DNA from 3 places in the Paenibacillus sp. tmac-D7 genome. Region 3 is predicted to be linked to each of the others. Evidence: riboswitches for the same ligand, from Rfam matches in the RefSeq annotation. Region 3 holds a riboswitch; each other region holds the start of a gene.
The links. A riboswitch is a leader RNA that binds a small molecule or an ion and turns the genes downstream of it on or off. The one in region 3 is predicted to bind cyclic di-GMP.
Positions count from the first base shown of each region.

Region 1: it holds a riboswitch for cyclic di-GMP, as region 3 does, so the genes downstream of both, FKP33_RS10050 (HD-GYP domain-containing protein) here and folE (GTP cyclohydrolase I FolE) in region 3, are expected to answer to the same signal.
Region 2: it holds a riboswitch for cyclic di-GMP, as region 3 does, so the genes downstream of both, FKP33_RS05590 (EAL domain-containing protein) here and folE (GTP cyclohydrolase I FolE) in region 3, are expected to answer to the same signal.

Region 1 covers NZ_VIDW01000011.1:20,451-24,703, reverse strand. The annotation lists gene FKP33_RS10060 (hypothetical protein) at 1-79, opposite strand, end outside; gene FKP33_RS10055 (AraC family transcriptional regulator) at 382-1,941, shown strand; cyclic di-GMP riboswitch class I at 2,142-2,224, shown strand; gene FKP33_RS10050 (HD-GYP domain-containing protein) at 2,370-3,344, shown strand; gene FKP33_RS10045 (response regulator) at 3,383-3,742, shown strand; gene FKP33_RS10040 (DsbA family oxidoreductase) at 3,851-4,253, opposite strand, start outside.
Region 2 covers NZ_VIDW01000005.1:123,301-127,553, forward strand. The annotation lists gene FKP33_RS05590 (EAL domain-containing protein) at 1-2,476, opposite strand, end outside; cyclic di-GMP riboswitch class I at 2,571-2,657, opposite strand; gene mreB (rod shape-determining protein) at 2,835-3,902, shown strand; gene FKP33_RS05600 (LLM class flavin-dependent oxidoreductase) at 4,186-4,253, opposite strand, start outside.
Region 3 covers NZ_VIDW01000003.1:143,712-147,964, forward strand. The annotation lists gene FKP33_RS03420 (carbon starvation CstA family protein) at 1-1,579, shown strand, start outside; gene FKP33_RS03425 (CstA-like transporter-associated (seleno)protein) at 1,584-1,778, shown strand; cyclic di-GMP riboswitch class I at 2,015-2,099, shown strand; gene folE (GTP cyclohydrolase I FolE) at 2,178-2,762, shown strand; gene FKP33_RS03435 (6-carboxytetrahydropterin synthase) at 2,779-3,594, shown strand; gene FKP33_RS03440 (SDR family oxidoreductase) at 3,596-4,253, shown strand, end outside.

The DNA of each region.
Region 1 (4,253 bases), on a different contig from region 3:
CGCGCTGCACCGATGGACTCAGCTGCCGCAGATCTTGGCGCAGCTCCTTCACGGCAGGGGTAGACACGGAGTGTGTCACGCTGCACCCTCCGAGCATCGCTGACCCTAGGATAAGGAACAAGGCGTATAGGGCCTTCCATCGCATCGGCATCGTCTCCTTGTTCGAGCGTAGGTATGATCAATCATAACACATAGGGAGCCGTAAGCGGGGCAGAAGCGTTCCTTGCCTGCCCGAGGCCGAGGGGCCAGGGATCGCTCCGAACTGTCGTGCCGATCGTGATCCATGTCTTCTGCCCCTCCAGGTAACATTTAGCAGCTTGTTGACAATGATTTTTATTATCACTACTATTTTCTATGTACGCGGAAGGATGTGAATGCAGAATGTTGTACGACAGCACCCAACTGCACCAGCTTTTGTTCGAATATATGAGCACGGAAGAGTTGAAAATCCCATGCCGTTCGCAAGCGGATGTCTCGACAGGGGACGAATACGCCTTCGGCTTCGTACAGCAGGATAAGATTCGCGTCACGCTGCGCGCTCGCGGTCAGCGGCTTTCGGGCAACGTGCTCGGCGGCGATTTGTTCCTCATTCCTCCGGGCAGCGCATGCACGTTCGATAACTTGTCGGCCAATCATACGGCCGCTCTGGTCGTCATCCGCTTCCAATGCGTGCCGAAGAAGCTCCACGTCTTACCGGCTTCACCGCTGCCGATATTCACGGAACGTCTGGAGCTGATCCGCCTCCGCATTCCTCAAGTTCGGAGCTGGATTCAAGATTTCATCGGAGACTCCGGCGACGACGCGGCTCATTATTATCAGCTGCAATCGCATCTGTACGGATTAGCCGCGGCCTACATGACGACAATTCAAAAGCCGAAACAGCCGGAGGCGGAGCTGCTGGATTACGTCGAGCAGACACGTCAGTATATGGTGGAGCGGTATAACAATCCTTTCGATATGGAGGAGATCGCGCGTTTGTCGGGGGTCGGATCGAGCCGGTTTTATCAGGCGTTCCGCCGCCATACAGGGCTGAGTCCGCACAAATACATGACGAAAATCAGGCTCGACATGTCCTTGTCGCTGCTCGCGGATTCCTCGCTGCCGATCCTTGATGTGGCGCATTCGGTCGGGTATCCGGACGAGTACTATTTCAGCCGGTTGTTCAAGAAGCATATGGGGATGTCTCCGACCGAATATGCGTTGTCGGCGAGAAGGAAGATCGCCTGTCTGGCGCCGATCTTCCTCGGAGATCTATCCGTGCTCGGCATTACTCCCCATCTCGTTCTGGAACGCGGGTGGTGGGAAGCTCCGGAGGAGGGACTGCGCAAGGTAGCGGTGGAGGCACCGGAGCTCATCTTCATCCCGCCGGTAACGGATGATGTGTATCGCGCCTTGTCCCGCATCGCTCCGGTCGTCATGCTCGACTGGAAGCGTTATTCCTGGAAAGAACGCCTGCTCGATATTAGCCGGGCGCTCGACATATCGACGGTAGCCGAGCGTTGGCTGTCCTATTTCGAAGTGAAGACGGAGAATGCGCGTTATCTGGTGCGCAAACGGCTCGGGGACGAGTCGGTGCTGCTTGTCAACGCTTCGGGTCTGGGGTTTCGCGTATTCGGCATGCAGATGCGGAAGATGAAAGATTTGTTCTACGACGATCTGCAGGTGACGCCACCGGCACTTGTCCGGAACATGAGCTTTCTCGATGTCGCTTCGGTGCAGGAGCTGTCCGAGCTTGACAGCGACCATGTGGTGTTCCTGGTCGATATTGCCGATTCGGAGGATCGCTGCGCGGAGCTGGAGCATCACTGGCGGAGCCTGAACCGGGACCGCCCGAAGAAAAACTGCTTCTTCATCCGCACCCGCCAACCGCTGATGAACAACGCCGCTGTGCACGAGAGCCTCGTCGACCAAATGGTAAGCCACTTGGTGCAGTATACCTGACCCGGCGATTGCCAGAAACGCAACATAATTCGTGGCTCCAGGCAGAAAAACCAAAAGTGCGAACGCATAAGTTTTATACGGCAGGACCGTCCGACGCTTCGGGCGGTTTTTTTGTTCGACAAAAAGTGATCATTATTTACAATATTAGTTCGTATGTGCTATGCTGAGCTAAGAGTTTATATGGAAATTAGTTCTAACAACCTATGTAAAGGCAAACTTATTGAAAGATAAGGACGCAAAGCCACAGGTCTAATGCGGAAGCTATGACGGCTGGGCTGCCATCGAGGCTAGATCGCGACAAACTACCTGATATTTGGCTGAGGTAGTTTCTTTTTTGAAGGTCGAGTAACGAGGAGCAGCGGTAAGGAACTTCAACGGCGGCGCATCGGACAAACCAATCGACTTTGATGAAAAGGGAAGTGAGCTTGATGAGATTTATCCCGATTACCGAATACAACGAACAAGCCATGATGCTGGCTCAGCCCGTATACGACAACAAGCGGCGCATGCTGCTTGCGGCCAACAACACCATTCATCCGAGGTATCTGGAGAAGCTGATCCAGGTCGGCATCAAGCAATTGATCATTGAGGACGCCGAGTCCAAGGGGATCACCTTGGAAGAAATGATGGACATGCCCACCTGGATGGATGTCATCGACAACGTGCAGGAGGCTTATGCCGCCGTCAAGGCGAAAAAAGCTTTTCCCATCCGAAATGTGCTGACAGGCGTCAGCCGTCTGATCAGAGAAGTTCAAAGCCGGCCGGTCGTCATCCCGGTGCCTTCGAGAACGCTTGCGGAAGAGCTGAAGCCTTACGCTCATGCCGTCAACGTGGCTTTGCTGGCGCTCCAGGTCGGCAAGGCGCTCGGTTACAACGACCTGATGCTTCGCGATTTGGCGGTAGGCTGTTTGCTTCACGATATCGGCAAAGTGACGGCGCAACAAGAGACGGGGCATCCCGAGGCCGGCTTCAACCTGATCCGCGGCATTCGCGAATTCAGTCTGCTGTCGGCGCATATTGCGTATCAACATCATGAAACCCTCGACGGCCATGGATACCCGCGCGGCATCTCCGGGGCAACCTTTCACGAGTATGCGCAAATTTGCGGCGTGTGCAATCTGTACGAGAACCTGATCTCGGTGCAGGATGCGGCTCCTCACGATGCGATGGAACGCATCATGGCTACGAGCAGCATCAACTATAACGCGGATGTGGTCAAGGCTTTCGTAAGAGCCGTTCCCTCGTACCCGCCAGGAACGAAAATTCGGATGCAAACCGGCGATAACGCGATCGTGACGAAAATCACCGATCATATGCAGCGGCCGGTCGTTCGCTACCTGACGACGGGACAAGAAGTTTCATTAGCCGACAACCCTACGCTCATGATTGCCGGCTGCTGTTGATCGGCAGTTCATTTTAATTTCGAAGGAGCAGACAACGGATGGCTAACATTATGATCGTGGATGACGCAGCTTTCATGCGCATGATGCTGAAGCAGATGATAACCGAGTTCGGGCACCAGGTGGTGGCCGAAGCGCAGAACGGCATAGAAGCCATTGCGGCTTATGAGAAGTTTCGCCCGGATCTGGTGACGATGGATATTACAATGCCCGATATGGACGGGATCGAAGCCGTTAAGAACATTAAGAGCATAGACGCTGGCGCCAAAATCATCATGTGCTCGGCAATGGGGCAGCAAGGGATGGTTCTGCAGGCCATTCAAGCAGGGGCGAGGGATTTTATCGTGAAGCCGTTTCAGAAAGATCGGGTAGGCGAAGCGATCTCCAAAATTTTGGGCTAGCGCATCGCCGGCCAGAACAAGGGATTTGATTTTCATAACGGAAAAAAGCAGCCTCCCTTCGGGAACGACGGCTGCTTTTTTGTTTTACGGCTGCGCCTGGCTAACGGCTTAGCCTTGTGCTTCGGAGACGATTTGCTCCATCACCTTGATCATTTGCTCAGCGGGATAAGCGCCGGAGAGCGCGTACTTGTTATCGAACACGAAGAAGGGAACGCCGGTAACGCCGATGCGAGCCGCTTCTTCCTGATCGGCGTTCACCCGCTCGGCGCCTTCGCCTTGCTCCAGGCGGCTGCGCAGCGTTTCGGCGGCATGTCCCTGGGCTGCGGCGATAGCCAGCAGCACCTCCAGCTGCGCGATATCCTGGCCATCCTCGAAGTAGGCCTTCATGATCCCGTCTACGAGCGCAGCTTGCCGATCCTCCGGCAGCAGCGCGACGAGCCGATGCGCCAGCAGCGTGCTGGGCATCCGGGTCACCCGATCGAAGCGGAAGGTGACGCCCACCGCCGCGCCC
Region 2 (4,253 bases), on a different contig from region 3:
GCAGTACCCGGGGGATGAGCTCGACAAGGTTTTGTTCCCGGAATTGTCTGACGGACAGGTTGACGGAAACGGAAAATGGCGGATATCCGGCATCCTGCCAAGCTTTATTTTGCGCGCAAGCCGTATATAAAACCCACTCTCCGATCGGATTGATCAGCCCCGTCTCTTCAGCCAGAGGAATAAAATCGGTCGGAGGAATCCAGCCGCGTTCCGGATGTCTCCAGCGAATCAAGGCTTCCAGCCCGCTGAACGTTCCTGACCTTACATTCATTCTGGGCTGATAGTAAAGCTCGAATTCGCCATGATCCAACGCTTTACGCATCATGGTTTCCAGCGTCATTTGATTGCAGGAAGCCTCATCCATTTCGGACGTATAAAATTGATACATGTTCTTGCCCTTGTCTTTGGCGGCATACATCGCTTGATCGGCATTCTTAAGAAGCGTTTCCTGATCTTCCCCGTCGTCCGGATACATGCTGATTCCGATACTGGGGGTGATGAACACTTCGTGACCGCTAATCAGGATAGGAGCGGTAAACAGATCAAGCATGCTTTGCGCGGCTTGGGCGGCTTGTTCACGGGTCATGTTCGGGAATACCGCAGTAAATTCGTCTCCGCCCATACGAGAGAGGAAATTATTGCTTTCGATGCTGCCTTTCAGCCTTTCCGCGACTTGCTGCAGCAGAAGGTCGCCGTTCCGATGTCCAAGGGTATCGTTAATCACTTTAAAACGATCAAAATCAATAAAAAGGATGGCTGCCGTCTGCCCGTTACGTTTACTCTGCTCTAACGAAACTTCCAATTCCTGATTGAACAGCACCCGGTTGGGAAGGCCTGTTAAATGGTCGTAATAGGCAAGATGCTGAATTTCACGAAACATGTAGTGAAGTCTCTCGGCCATGATCCGGTAATTCGCAATGAGAATCGTAATTTCGGTCAATAGGCTGCTGGGCCAATGAACGGCGTTTTTCTCCAATATTTTATTGGGTAAGTCCGTTGTCGTATGCGCTAACCGAATGATCGGCCTTACGATCGAACGGCTGATGAAGAAGGACGTAATGATTGCGATCAGTCCGCAAATCAACAGGATCGTAAGTGTTTTGATATAGGACTTGTACAATCCGTTCTGATAAGGCGCAAACGACGATTCCACGATGACGGTCCAGTCCCCAAGGCCTGATAACGGCGTGATCTTGATGTATGACGAGTTTCCCCACCGTTTCATCGGATTTTTGATATTTTTGGGGAGCCAATAGTAGAAGCCGTCCTTCAAGTCGTGAATCTCGCCGTCTTTTTTCCAGTCATATTCCTGCATAACGGCATTCGCGGAACGGGTGCTGGCGATCACGTGCCGGTTGCGGTCCACGATGGTAACATGGATGTTCGTATATGTTGTGAGTGCTTGAATTCTTTGGCTAATATAACCGAGATCCAGGGCCCCGCCGGCAATGCCCTGGAACTGCCGGCCGCTCATGATCGGAGCGCTGATATTTACGACGGGTTCGGACACGCCGCCTCTTCCAGCGAAAACATCGGAAATGACAAGCTGTAAGCTTTCTTTGTTTTGTATAAAGTACAGCCTGTCCGAGAAGTTCAAACCGAGCGTAGGTTGGCCGTTCATATTATGTAAGGGATAGAAGGTTACGGTTGTTCCTGCAGCATTGGTGATGAACATATTATGAAAATCAGGAAAAATTTGTTTAAAATGAGCAGTAAGCCTCTGCAGAGCCTCTGCATCGTTCAGATCAGTTTCAGCCGCGAGATTGGAAAATTGCTCGACAGCCGACACATGAACGTTTCTCCAGTTGCTGATATCGTTCTCAATGATTTCCGATTGGCGTTCCGCCGCTTCCTGAATCGCCGCATCGGTTTTCTTAATCTCCTCTCGGCTCACCATGATCATGACAAGCAGCAGGGGAAAGACGATTAAGGCGACAAAAATGTTAAAAAGAATATCGTACAAAGAACGGGACGTTTTTTTGGAGGTTTGACCGGTCCCCATGGGAGCCCTCAAATAAGTGAGGATAAGGCTTGCAATCAAAGCATTTAAAATACTGTTGACAGCATCCTTAAGCATAACTGTCAACGTAGCCGTAGCGTCCATCTGCAATCCATAATGATAGGATAACCAGATCATCGGCATGCCCAGCAGGATCCAGAACAACGCGACCAGGAAGACGAAGTTGCTGATCTTCTGCCGGTAGAAGAGGCCGACGAATATCGTCTCTGCAATAAAGACCAGCATAGCATACGGATGATTCCATAAAATTAAGGTAGCGCTGCTTGCGAGAACAGACCCGATCAATCCCCATTTAAATCCATAGAGCTTCATGATGAGCCATACAAAGATGCTGCCGAATATAAAGTCGACTCCATAAAATAGAGACAGGTTCATGATGTTTCCCAAACAAGCCAAGACCAGCAACAGGACCAGGTAAAAGAATGAAACGACAGGTGAAGAAGTTCTTGTAAACAAAATAGCTGCTCCCATCCACGATAGTTTTGATCCATACCTTGTGAATGACAAACCGCCCACTAAGCAAAAAACACTACCGAAAGGTAGTGTCTTAAATTGCAACCCAGCCATCATCGCAGAAACTGCGGAAGACCTGTGGCTTTGCGTCCCCGCCTTTCGAACGAGTTTGCCGTAGGTATTTAGTTCTATATCATTTAAAAATAAACGATCTGTCGTATTTTGTCAAAAATATTTGAAGATTTTCACGATTTTTGCTAGTTACCCCTCAAATTTGCAAGTGAAGCAGAATACTATAGAAGATCCGGCTGATCCACCTCCAAATCGCGCATCGGGTTTCCAATAAAGGAGGAGAAGTTTCATGTTTAAACGATTTGACAAGTTATACGGTATTGACTTAGGAACGTCAAACACGGTGATCTTCGAGCAGGGTAAAGGCATCGTGCTGAGCGAACCGTCTGTAGTCGCCTTTCATCAAAGCACCGGCGAATTGCTGGCCGTAGGCGCGGAGGCGCAAGCGATGATCGGACGAGCTCCCGCTCATGTCGACATCACCTATCCCTTGAGGAATGGCGTCATCGCCAATTTCGATCTGACCAGCAGCATGCTTCAGCATTTTATCAAAAAAATACAAGGCCGCTCGTCTTTGCTGCGAAGCTCTCAAGTATATATTTCCGTGCCTTGCGGCATTACCAATGTGCAAAAGCGGGCCGTTGAAGAAACGATCGTCCATAAGGGAGCCAAACGGGCGATTGCGGTCGAGGAACCGCTGGCTGCTGCGCTCGGGGCAGGACTTCCGATTGACGAGCCGATCGGTCATTTGGTGCTCGATATTGGCGGAGGCAGCTGTCAAGTGGCCATCTTGTCGCTCGGGGGCATTGTGGCCAGCCATACGGTGAACCGGGCGGGGATGTCTCTTGACCTAGATATTATGGATTATGTGAAACGGCAGTACAACCTGGAGATCGGGGAACGAACGGCGGAAGAAATCAAGAAACAAATCGGAACGGCCCGTGCTTCCTCCGAAGAACGTACTCTCGGCATTAAGGGGCGGGATGTGATTAACGGATTGCCCCGTTCGATCCAGTTGAGCTCCCGGGAAATTTACACGGTGGTGGATGATTTCCTGCAGCTGCTGGTCGAAGCTATTCGCGCGACGTTGGAGCGGTGCCCGCCCGAGCTTGCCGGGGATGTGGTGGAGCAGGGGATTCTGCTGTGCGGAGGCGGTGCTCTGCTGGAAGGAATTGATGAACGGATCCGCGAGGAGACCGGGGTTCCCGTACATATTGCCGAGCATCCGCTTGAATGTACCGCTCTCGGCACCGGCATGATGCTCGGCGCGCACAACAGCAAGCGCGTACCGGCGTGGCGGGAGGCCAAACCGGAATCGGCGGTGCAGCAGGATGCGGGCCAGCAAGCCGAAATGTAAGGAAGCTGTGAACAGTCCATGGGGCGGCTGCCGGTCGGCGGCAAGACGATCGTCCGCATCTGACAAGGAAATGACCTGCGTTATTCACAGGCTTATACACATTACTAACAGGCTATCTCATCTTCCTGTGCATAGGTTTTAGTACATTCATTAACATATCCACAATCGAGGTTATACACAGGTTAAAAGAGAGTCGGTTATCCCGGGCGGAAGTCGCCGGGACCGGATAGATCGAGCAAGCGACCGTTCCCGGTCTGTATCGGGGAGCGGTCGCTTGTTCGGTTCATGGCGTCTGCGGAAGCCCGAAGGCGTCGGCCAGCAGACGGTAGGAGTGTACGCGTGCGCCGAAGT
Region 3 (4,253 bases):
CACGTTAGCTTCTATTGCAACGCTGGCGATCCTCATTATCATCGTCGCCGTACTTGGACTCGTCGTCGTGAAAGCGTTGGCGGAGTCTCCATGGGGAATGTTTACGATCGCCATGACGATGCCGATCGCCATCTTCATGGGCTTCTACATGCGATTTATTCGACCGGGGAAAGTCATTGAGGGCTCCATTATCGGTTTTGTTCTATTGATGATCGTATTATGGGCAGGACAATTTGTTGCCGCCAATCCGGTGCTGGCGAAGATGTTCACCTTCACCGCGCCGCAGATCGCCCTGATGATGGTCGTATATGGCCTGATCGCTTCGATTTTGCCGGTGTGGGTACTGCTTGCACCCCGAGATTATTTAAGCTCTTTCTTGAAAATCGGCGTCATCATTTTACTGGCGGGCGGTATTTTGGTGACATTGCCGGAGCTGCAAATGCCGGCTGTGACCAAGTTTATCGATGGGACCGGTCCCGTATTCTCCGGCAATTTATTCCCGTTCTTGTTCATTACCATAGCATGCGGCGCCGTTTCCGGCTTTCATTCCCTGATTTCTTCCGGGACGACACCAAAGCTGATCGAAAGAGAAAGTCATGCGCCCTTCATCGGATATGCCGGTATGGCCGCGGAATCCTTCGTCGCCGTCATGGCCTTGATCGCCGCGTGCGCCTTGGAGCCCGGCATTTACTTCGCTATGAACTCGTCGCCGGCCGTTATTGGAACCGATCCCGCTGCCGTCGCCGCCAAAATTTCATCCTGGGGCTTCACGCTGACACCGGAACAAATTACGAACACAGCCAAAGAAATCGGTGAAAACACCATTCTCTCCAGAACGGGCGGGGCGCCGACGCTTGCCGTCGGCATGGCGGAAATCTTTTCAACGTTCCTGGCCGGGGCCAAGGCATTCTGGTACCATTTCGCGATTTTGTTCGAAGCGGTCTTTATTTTAACGGCTGTGGATGCGGGCACACGGGTAGGACGCTTTATGCTTCAGGATTTGATCGGCAACTTCTACAAGCCGTTTGCTCAAACGAAAGTGTTCAAGTATAATTTCCTGGCTTCGTTTATTGTTTGCTTGGCCTGGGGCTACTTCTTGTATCAAGGAGCCATCGATCCGTTCGGCGGCATCAATTCGTTGTGGGCGCTGTTCGGGATTGCGAACCAAATGTTGGCTGCCATCGCTCTCGCCGTCGCGGCGACGATTATGATCAAAATGGGCAAGGCCCGCTACGCTTGGGTAGGAATCGTGCCGTTCGTGTTCCTCGCGGTAACGACATTAACGGCCGGTTTCCAAAAAACGTTCTCCTCTCAGGCAAGCATCGGCTTTTTGGCGGCTGCGAAGAAATACCAGGACGGGATCGATCAGGGGCAAGTCATCGCGCCTGCCAAAAATATGGACGTCATGCATCAGATTGTGACGAACAACTATATCGATGCAGGCCTCACGATCTTCTTCGAGATTGTGGTGATCCTGATGATTATTGAATCTTTACGCGTCTGGTACAAAATTTTGATCCAAAAACAAAAACCGGTATTAAAAGAAGCGCCGTTTGTCAAATCTACTTTTGGAGCCTGATGCCATGAGAACGATAACGAGCTTTGCCAGCAAGGCCAAAGCGACAATCAAGGTCATTTTCAGTATTCCGGACTATGAGAAATACTTGAAGCATCAGCAAGAGCGCCATCCGCATGAAACCCCTTTGACGGAGAAGGAGTTCTATATGCTGTCGCTTCACGAGCGTTATGAAAGCGGTAAGATCAATCGCTGCTGCTAACAAGGAGAGACGGAGTAAGGCGGGTGCATGCAGCCCGTCTTGCCCCGTCTCTTCGTTTATGCAACCTGTGCGGCTTCATCCGGCTTTGGCATCAAATGTCGAAAAAATGCGCGATATTATCACGTATTTTTCGACTTTATTCTCATATAGCGTCGAATAATGTCGTTATATCAAAGATTTCAATAAAGAAATCATTGCTTATCTAGGTATAATAGACTATACTTGGCTTATATTCTTAACGATAATGGCAAACTCATCGAAAGGTGGGGACGCAAAGCTTCGGGTCTAAGGCGGTAACGCTATGACGGCTGGGCCGCCGAATTAGGGACGGATCTGTATATACGAATCCAGTTCTATTCGGACTGGATTTTTTGTTGTTTCTAAGGAGGGAAATACTAGATGACCATACGATCAAATACCAATTTGGCAAGTAAAGATGCTCTTGAAGACAGCATTCGAACGATTCTCGAGCAAATAGGGGAAAATCCGGACCGGGAAGGTCTGCTGGATACACCGAAACGAGTCGCGAAAATGTACCGGGAAGTGTTCTCAGGTGTGGGGGTGAATCCGGAATCGGCGCTGACGACAACGTTCGAAGAGGAGTACGACGGGATCATCACCGTAAAGGATATGACTTATTACACCTTCTGCGAGCATCATCTGATCCCGTTCTATGGAAAGGCGCACATCGGATATATTCCGGATGGGAGAATCGTCGGCTTAAGCAAATTTGCCAGATTGGTAGAGCTGGTCTCGCAGCGTCCGCAGGTGCAAGAGCGCATGACGCAGCAAGTTGCGAGTGCCGTATTGAATGTGCTGAAGCCGAAGGGTGTCATCGTAACCGTGGAGGGAACTCACTTATGCATGTGCGCGCGGGGCGTGAAAAAACCGGGAACGTCTACGGTGACAACGGTGAAGAAGGGGATATTTGCCGACAACGTCTCGCTCTGTGAAGAGTTTGACCGTTCCATATCCAGAGCCTAGGAAGGGGGAAACGGCAATGCTTTATTTATCGAGAAGAATCGATTTTTCGGCAACTCACGTTTATCGGGTTCCCCAGTGGAGCGAAGAGGAAAACCTCCGGGTCTTCGGGCGCTGCAGCAACTCCAGCGGCCATGGGCACGATTACAAGCTGGAAGTGATGGTCAAGGGACGATTGAATGAAAAATCCGGGATTGTTGTCAATACAACGGATATTAAACAAATCGTGAGTTCATTTGTGGAAGAGGAGCTCGACGGGAAGTTTTTGGACCGTGAACATTCCTATTTTCAGCATCGCATACCGACTACGGAAAATGTAGTTGAGTACATCTGGAATTCGCTGGAACAGCGGTTTCAAGATTGCGAATTGCACCGGATTCAATTACATGAAAACCACTATTTAAGTTCGGTAAAGGAGGCGGGATGCTTGATACGACTTACACGCAAATATCACTTTTGCGCTGCGCACCGATTACATAGCGTGCATTTGTCGCCGGAGGAGAATAAGAAATTGTTCGGCAAATGCAACAATCCGCATGGGCACGGACATAATTATTACCTTGATGTCACCGTCGAAGGCGAGCCGGATCCGGTAACGGGCATGATCATGAATTTGGCGGATTTGGATGCCATTGTGGAAAGAGAAGTGCTCGATAAGCTGGATCATAAGCATCTGAACCTGGATACGGCTGAATTTAAAGAGTTGAATCCGACATCCGAGGTCGTAGCGCTCGTGATCTACAACATGCTGCGACCGCATCTTCCCAAGCTCCGAAAAGTCGGACTGTGGGAAACGGAAAAAAATTATTTCGAGTATTGCGGACCGGGTGAATGAGATGATTGACTTTCTGCAGCTCCAAGGAAAAACCGTTGCAATTACCGGGGCGTCCCGCGGGATCGGCAAAGAAACGGCATTATTGCTCAGTCAATTGGGAGCGAATCTTGTGCTGGGAGCAAGACATGAAGCCGAATTAAAGCAGGCAGCCTCTCAGATGAATGCGAATACGCTAGCCGTACCTTTGGACGTAACGAATGAAGAAAGCGTTAGCCGATTTGCCGAAGAGGCGATATCGCGGTTCGGCACCATTGATGCACTCATCAACAGTGCGGGCACAGGGGTGTTCGAATCGGTGTTGACGATGTCCAGTGACGATTTCGATCGAATGATCGCCGTTAATTTGAAAGGTACGTTCCTCGCCTGCCAATATTTCGGAAGGCATATGGTTGAAAACCGTGCCGGTAAAATGATTAACGTCGTATCTGTCGCCGGCACGACGGCACTGCCCGGCTGCGGCGGTTACTCCGCTTCGAAATTCGGGGTACTGGGATTAACGAGAGTATTGCAAGCGGAATTGAGGAATAAAGGCATACAGGTAACGGCCGTATTGCCCGGCGCGGTAGCGACTCCATTCTGGGACCGGATGGAACTGAAGCCGGATGCATCCGACATGATTCCCGTTCAATCGTTAGCCAAGCATTTGGTGTATCTCTTAT